3 regions of the Paenibacillus sp. EB106-05-06-XG162 genome follow, and region 3 is predicted to be linked to each of the others. Evidence: riboswitches for the same ligand, from Rfam matches in the RefSeq annotation. Region 3 holds a riboswitch; each other region holds the start of a gene.

Region 1 (2,270 bases), on a different contig from region 3:
AGCCTGTCGAAATAACGCTGAGGTTGCCGCCTTCTTTCGCAGCTGCATCCACCGTGTTGAAAAATTCGGGAATTTTCGCATGCGTGTCGAAGCTGTCGATTGTGTTGAACATTCTGGCGATGACAGGTGTCTGTTCTGGAAGATCCGTCGCCGAACCTCCGCACAGAATCATCACGTCAATGATGCCTTTATATTGCTCTGTAGCGGAAATGTGCTCGAATTTGATACCTTCTGTTGCGATTTGATCTGGCTGTCTGCGAGTGAATACCGCTACGAGCTCCAAGTCTTGGTTCTGACGAATGGCTTTCTCCACGCCTTTCCCCAAGTTACCGTAACCAACAATACCTACTTTAATCTTTTGCATTGATAAAGTCCTCCTCTAGGGTATTCCAATAATCTGCTTGTCCACCCTTTAAAGTATATAGATATATTACATTAAATGTAAACTATAAATCTAAAAAAGAAACCCACGAATGTTGTCCAATGGATGGACTTCGCGGGCTACTTCTTATTATTCTACATCATCGTGATCTTGATTTCCGTCATTGTCATTGGTGTCATCAAAAATGTCCGAATTCGTCACTCTTGTTGCACCAACATAACGTTTCACATAATACGAATCGCTTAAGCTAGAAATTGTAATCCCTTTTTTGCTGGATGCATGTGCAAATTTGTTCTCGCCTACGTAGATGCCGACATGCGAGATGCCTTTACCGTTTGTATTGAAGAATACGAGATCTCCGGTTTGAAGATCAGATTTTGCAACTTTCGTCCCCATCTTGTACTGGGATCCTGATTGGTGTGGAAGTTTGACGTCGAATTGCTTGAAGATATACATCGTAAATCCAGAGCAATCAAATCCACTTGTCGATGTGCCACCGCTCTGATAGCGAGTACCAAGAACATCCTTAACTTCTTTGTCAAGTTTGGAATCAGCAGCGAAAGCGCTACCAACTGAGACTGCCATCGTTAATGCAAGTGTGACGATCATAGAGCTGAATAACTTTTTCAAAAGGGTAAAACTCCTTCCAACGCCTACGAGGTTAGCTAAGGGTTCGGTTGAAGGCTCCCTATGATCCCTTACTTGCAAGATCAATTCACCCAAAGATGGTTCCCCCGTTTCCTGGTGCGCAGGAACTCGGCTTCAATGATTTGGTGCACCGGATACAAATAACAATAATGACAAAATTGATTACAAACTTATTACAAAATCTTAACTAATTGTTATTCTACCAGACGGTCTGCGCTTTGACAAACCCTTTTTACGTTTTTATCCCATTTTTTTGCGAAAAACAGCGAATAACCCGAGCTTCGCTAGGCGAAATTCGGGTTTATTCGTTACTTCCCTATGATATTTGGACGAGTATCGGCATTCTGAGAGCTTCCAGGGCGGGCGCTCGCTTAGATTTATTTTATTTCTTTTTCGGGGCCCCTGCAAAGTACCTGAACCAGCTTCGAAGCAATAGCATCACTTTGTCGGGTTGAATTAGCATTTGCTCTGCCACAATTTATATTGTGCTGCAATACCCCATACCTTGACGATGGAGCGGACGAGATGATAGGTCTGATGAAGAATAATGGCAAGGAGTCCTGTCCAGATCCATGCGGCCGCTGTGAAAATTCCGCTTATCAATAACAGCAGTGCAAGTAATAGAAGGGTGATCCCCAGGATCATCGGCAGATTTTTGAGGGAGAGGAGCAGCCCTTGGAATACCCCGGCCTTGCTCACCTGTCCAAATTGCATAAATAAGAACAACTGGTGAATGATCCAAGCGAATACAATCCATCCGAAGATGATCGGGAGGAAGGATATCCCCAGGTGCTCTAGATCGTAGAGCTTCCATTCCTGATAGAAGTATGGAACTACCCAGTATGCAGGAGCAAGGATCAGCAGGTTCTCCAGCCAATAGAATAAGCAGACCGGCTTCCAAGCGTATTTAATGCCTTTGAAGAACAGGAGTCCTTTATCGTCTTGGTGATGAATAGAATAGTAGAGTCCTGCGTTGATGAATGGGGTAATTAACATGCGAATCAAGAACAGCCCTGCGAGCATCCAGAGGTAATAATCGAGGATGTCCGTCTTCATAAGTTGGAACTGACTCTCAATCAGGAACATCTGCATACTCGTCTCGGTGGGGTGGGGATCCGGGTAGTGTTCCAGAATAGGAACCACGATGGCGTCGATAAATCGATAGAGGAAGAAGCCCCAGATCAGCTGGTACAAGAATAGAATAATGACGATATAAAAATGATGTTTGACGATGCTAAAG
Region 2 (2,270 bases), 140 kb from region 3:
TCGTATTGTGGGTGCTGTGTGAGCTGGCGATAGCCGCTTGTGATTTGGCCGAAGTCATCGGGTCAGCGATAGCGTTAAATTTGTTATTCGGGATTCCACTTGTATATGGCGTATTAATCACCGCAGTGGATGTCCTCATCGTTCTGCTTCTTCAGAACAAAGGGTTTCGATATATCGAGATATTAGTCATTTTATTGATCGTAACGATTGGCGGCTGTTTTGCGGTTGAATATTTCTTATCCAGACCGGATCTTGGTGGAATTGCACGTGGATTCATTCCTAGTGCTGAGATCATTACGAACCCAACGATGTTGTATATTGGGATCGGAATTCTAGGGGCCACCGTCATGCCTCATAATTTGTATCTGCACTCATCCATTGTACAGACCCGGGGCTACGACGAGAACTCGGCAGGGAAACGCCAAGCTATTAAATACTCGACTTGGGATTCATCCATCGCCCTATTATTCGCGTTATTCATCAATGCATCGATTTTGATCATTGCATCTGCCACCTTCCATGAAGCGGGCATGACGAGCATTGCGGATATCGGAGATGCCTATCATATGTTGACACCACTACTCGGCACAACACTAGGCAGTATCGTTTTCGGGGTCGCTCTACTCGCATCGGGCCAGAACTCGACGTTAACAGGAACGTTAGCAGGACAGATCGTCATGGAAGGCTTCCTGAATATTCGACTCAAACCATGGCTGCGCCGCTTAATTACGCGGATGATCGCTATTATTCCAGCGGTTATCGTAACGGTAATGTATGGTGAGAAGGGTGTTAGTGATTTGCTCATCCTGAGTCAAGTGATTCTCTCGCTCCAGCTGTCCTTTGCAGTCGTACCACTCGTTAAATTTACAAGCGATCCTGCGAAAATGGGTGAGTTTGTCAATAAGTCTTGGATCAAATGGACGGCATGGTTCGTAACCATCGTCATCATTGTATTGAATGCATATCTGTTATACAGTACCTTTTTTGGCTAAATAAAAGTCGTTTTTTCATCGGAAGACCTATTCGATTCGAGCCTCAAAACTCGAAGAATAGGTCTTTTTGCTGTAATTGTATCAAAAAATTAATCACAAAAAATGCTGATATACCGCGCGGTTGCACGATTTGTTAAAATTTGCTTGCGCACTGGTTACAAAGTTGTGATATATTGATTGAGCCGAAACTTCGCTTGTTGAAGTGCGGGGGATGATTCACAGCTGAACGGATAATACCAAAATCCACAAGAATCGATTCAGCTAGGGGTGAAGCGCCGTGAGCGTAGGGTTGTATCCTCAACCCAAACCCGACAACTAACCTCGTAGGCGTATGAAAAGGAGGAATTATGAAAATTTTTAATCTGAAGAAATTGTCCATTACGTTGTTTACTGCATTCTTAGCTATTCAATCGATTACTGTTGTTGCAGCAGCGCCTTATTACGCGAAAGACGGAGATACGTTCTTCAAAATCGCAAAGACGAACAGCATCGATATGAATGATCTCATGAAGGCGAATCCGAACGTCGATCCCCTCAATATCTATCAAGGATTAAAGATTGAACTTCCTGGAGCCAAAGAAACAAAAGCTGAGGTTGCCTCAGCACCGCCTGTGGCAGATTCGAAGGTGACTGCAAAATCTGCATCGGAACCTGCTGTGATTAAAGAAGAGAAACCAGCACCGAAGAAAAAGGAAGCAGCAGTGTCTGCATCTGCATCGTCGGATAATGTGGTCCATATCTCTGGAGAACCTACAAGCTACAAGAAATCCTTAAATGTGAAAGCGACAGCCTATACTGCAGCTGCTAGTGAGAATGGATCATGGGCAGGAAAAGATTATTTCGGTAATCAATTAACGCATGGTACCATTGCTGTAGACCCTGATATGATTCCGCTAGGTACTAAAGTATTCGTAACGGGTTATTCATTCAACGGTCTGCCAGCCGGTGGGTTCGTCGGTAGAGCCAATGACATTGGCGGCAGCATAAAAGGGAATCGCATTGATATCTTCGTAGATACAACGCAATCGAGTGCAAGTAAATTCGGCATTCAAAATGTAAAAGTATTTGTATTATCCTAAATGCGAAAAACGCTTCCCATCCTTGAACAAGGATGCAGGAAGCGTTTCTGCGTTCATCGCGTTATGCATTGTTCTTACGCACATGAAACATATCGGTGAGTGTGACGAATTGATAACGCTTATTTTTTAATCGTTCAATCACGCGAGGCAGAGCTTCCAACGTTCCATTCAAGACGCCCCCAACATTCCCTCCAGCGTG
Region 3 (2,270 bases):
TACACTTGCAGCTTTTGATTTGCAAAATAGTAGGCTCAGGGTGATCGACATCGCAGTAAAATACGGATACAGTTCACCCGATGCGTTTACACGTGCATTTATAAGCTTACATGGAACAACCCCAACCGAAGCAAGAACTAACAACCGTTCACTAAAAGCATATCCTCCAATGACCTTTCGATTATCTATAGGAGGTAGTGAGCCAATGAAGTATAGGATTGAGTATAAGGATTCGTTTCAACTGGTTGGGATCACGAATCGTGTTACAGCAGTAGATGTTGGGGAGCATCCAGGTGTAGAACAGGTTTGGAAATCAACAGAGATTGAGACGTATGCCGAACTAAAATCTCTTAACAATCAAGAGCCTTACGGAATTCTACATGTGAGTTTTGGAGAAGGTGTACGTGAGAAGCGAGATTATGATTATTACTTGGCCGTGGCAACTACGAACCCTTGCCCCGAAACCTTCTCACAATTCATTGTGCCAGCTAAGACATGGGTAGTATTTGAAATGAAAGTTCCTTGGGAAAAAGAAAAATGGCATCGCATCTATGGGGAATGGTTTCCTTCCTCAGGATATGAGCAAGTTGAAGGACCTATGATACAGGTTGGTCCTGAAATCCAAATTGGCGTTGAAAAACAGGTGTTTACTGAAGAATTGGATGTCGAATTATGGATTCCCGTTACTAAGGTTCAGCATAATAGATAATTGTACAGACTGCCGATATTGAACGGCAGTCTTGCTGTGTTTTAAGAAAGGTTCATTGAAGTAACGGGCAGTTTAATGAAAAGATATTGAGTTAATTTAAAAGCTATTAAGCTAGCAGTACACTATACCGCAATAAGCATTTGGGAATAAGGTTAATTATTACATTTTTGTATCTTTTATTGGTGCATATCGGTATTCGTCTAGACAGGAAAGATAAAGAGGATAGACCCCACGAATAGGAGTTGATTTGCTTTTGAGAGGCTATTTTCTTGATGAAAGGCTCATAAATAGTGCATTGTATTATATGGTAGTGCAGAGAATATATAGATAAAAATTTAAAATATTGAATTTGTGAAAAGGTTGACATCGATTACTCGGTATATTAAAGTATAAATAGTTACAAAATATTAACCAATTGCCGAATTTCGTTTTTGAAAACGGGGGAACCATCCCGGGTGAATTATTCTTGTAAGCAAGAGAATATAGGGAACCTTTAACCGAACCCTCAGCTAACTCCGTAGGCATCGAAGGGAGAACAAGGTTCTGAAGAAACTCATCTTATCTTTATTAGGAGCTGCAGTCGTATTCACTGCCGCTGCACCAAGTACATTTGCAAGTGAGGTTAAGCTAGAAAGTGAAGTGAATCACGTACTAGGGACACCATATTTATGGGGTGGTACCACTGTTGCAGGGTTTGATTGTACCGGATTTATCTTGTATGTATTAAAAAAATTTGATGTGACTGACCTACCGCGCACATCCCAGTCACAGGCTAAAGTAGGGACACCGATAGCTAAAAAGAACCTACGAACGGGAGATTTAGTGTTTTTTAATACCTTAGGTACGGGTATCTCCCATGCAGGAATTTACATAGGTGACAATCAATTCGCTCACTCCTCTAGCAGTAAGGGAGTAAGAATAAGCAAGTTGACGGATACGTACTACCAAGATCGTTATGTTACAGCTCGGCGTGTAGTAGATGAAAAGAGTTATCATGAAATGGTGAATTAGTGTTTGCATGAAAAAGGATAAGCCTGATCTATACCCCATAGAGTAGACACCTAAAAAAGGTCTACTCTATGGGGTACTTTTCTATATACTTAAGGAAATAAAAATTCGGCAGTAGCGGCTTTGGATGAATTCGAGAGGGAATGGGGCAATAAATATGCCTATACCTCATAATACGATTGGGCAGGATAGTTTAAAACATTTTCAAATGAGATGATGTAACTAATACGGTAAAATCACGTCTATATATAGGTGATTTTATGTTAAAAGGAGCTTGGGATGCGTCGAAAAAAAACATTTATTATACCTGTTACGGGATTTTTAGCTTTACTGGTAGTGTTCATTTATTTAACTCCATTTGTAGGAAACCTAGTAGCAAATACAAGGTTTGAAGGATACGCTAGGAACGTTGGTATTAGAATAATTAAAAAATCCCCACCTCTTCCCAGTGTTGCTTCGGGGCAAACTCAAATTCCAGTTATCCAGAGTAGTTATTGTTGGGGCAATTTAGGATGTGCAGATTATGCAGGAGGAAATACAATGTTAAGAGGCA

Evidence for each region. Region 3 has a riboswitch for cyclic di-AMP ahead of AC3WU2_RS18625 (C40 family peptidase). Riboswitches for the same ligand answer to the same signal wherever they lie in the genome.
Region 1: another riboswitch for cyclic di-AMP. It lies ahead of AC3WU2_RS27855 (C40 family peptidase); the one in region 3 lies ahead of AC3WU2_RS18625 (C40 family peptidase).
Region 2: another riboswitch for cyclic di-AMP. It lies ahead of AC3WU2_RS19230 (3D domain-containing protein); the one in region 3 lies ahead of AC3WU2_RS18625 (C40 family peptidase).

The regions. Positions count from the first base shown of each region.
Region 1 covers NZ_JBYTDT010000022.1:26,613-28,882, reverse strand. Annotated here, with positions in the region: gene AC3WU2_RS27860 (diaminopimelate dehydrogenase) at 1-364, opposite strand, end outside; gene AC3WU2_RS27855 (C40 family peptidase) at 512-1,012, opposite strand; cyclic di-AMP (ydaO/yuaA leader) riboswitch at 1,018-1,154, opposite strand; gene AC3WU2_RS27850 (carbamoyl transferase) at 1,487-2,270, opposite strand, start outside.
Region 2 covers NZ_JBYTDT010000009.1:144,936-147,205, forward strand. Annotated here, with positions in the region: gene AC3WU2_RS19225 (Nramp family divalent metal transporter) at 1-992, shown strand, start outside; cyclic di-AMP (ydaO/yuaA leader) riboswitch at 1,163-1,337, shown strand; gene AC3WU2_RS19230 (3D domain-containing protein) at 1,340-2,071, shown strand; gene AC3WU2_RS19235 (polysaccharide deacetylase family protein) at 2,133-2,270, opposite strand, start outside.
Region 3 covers NZ_JBYTDT010000009.1:516-2,785, forward strand. Annotated here, with positions in the region: gene AC3WU2_RS18620 (AraC family transcriptional regulator) at 1-709, shown strand, start outside; cyclic di-AMP (ydaO/yuaA leader) riboswitch at 1,116-1,248, shown strand; gene AC3WU2_RS18625 (C40 family peptidase) at 1,253-1,720, shown strand; gene AC3WU2_RS18630 (hypothetical protein) at 1,997-2,270, shown strand, end outside.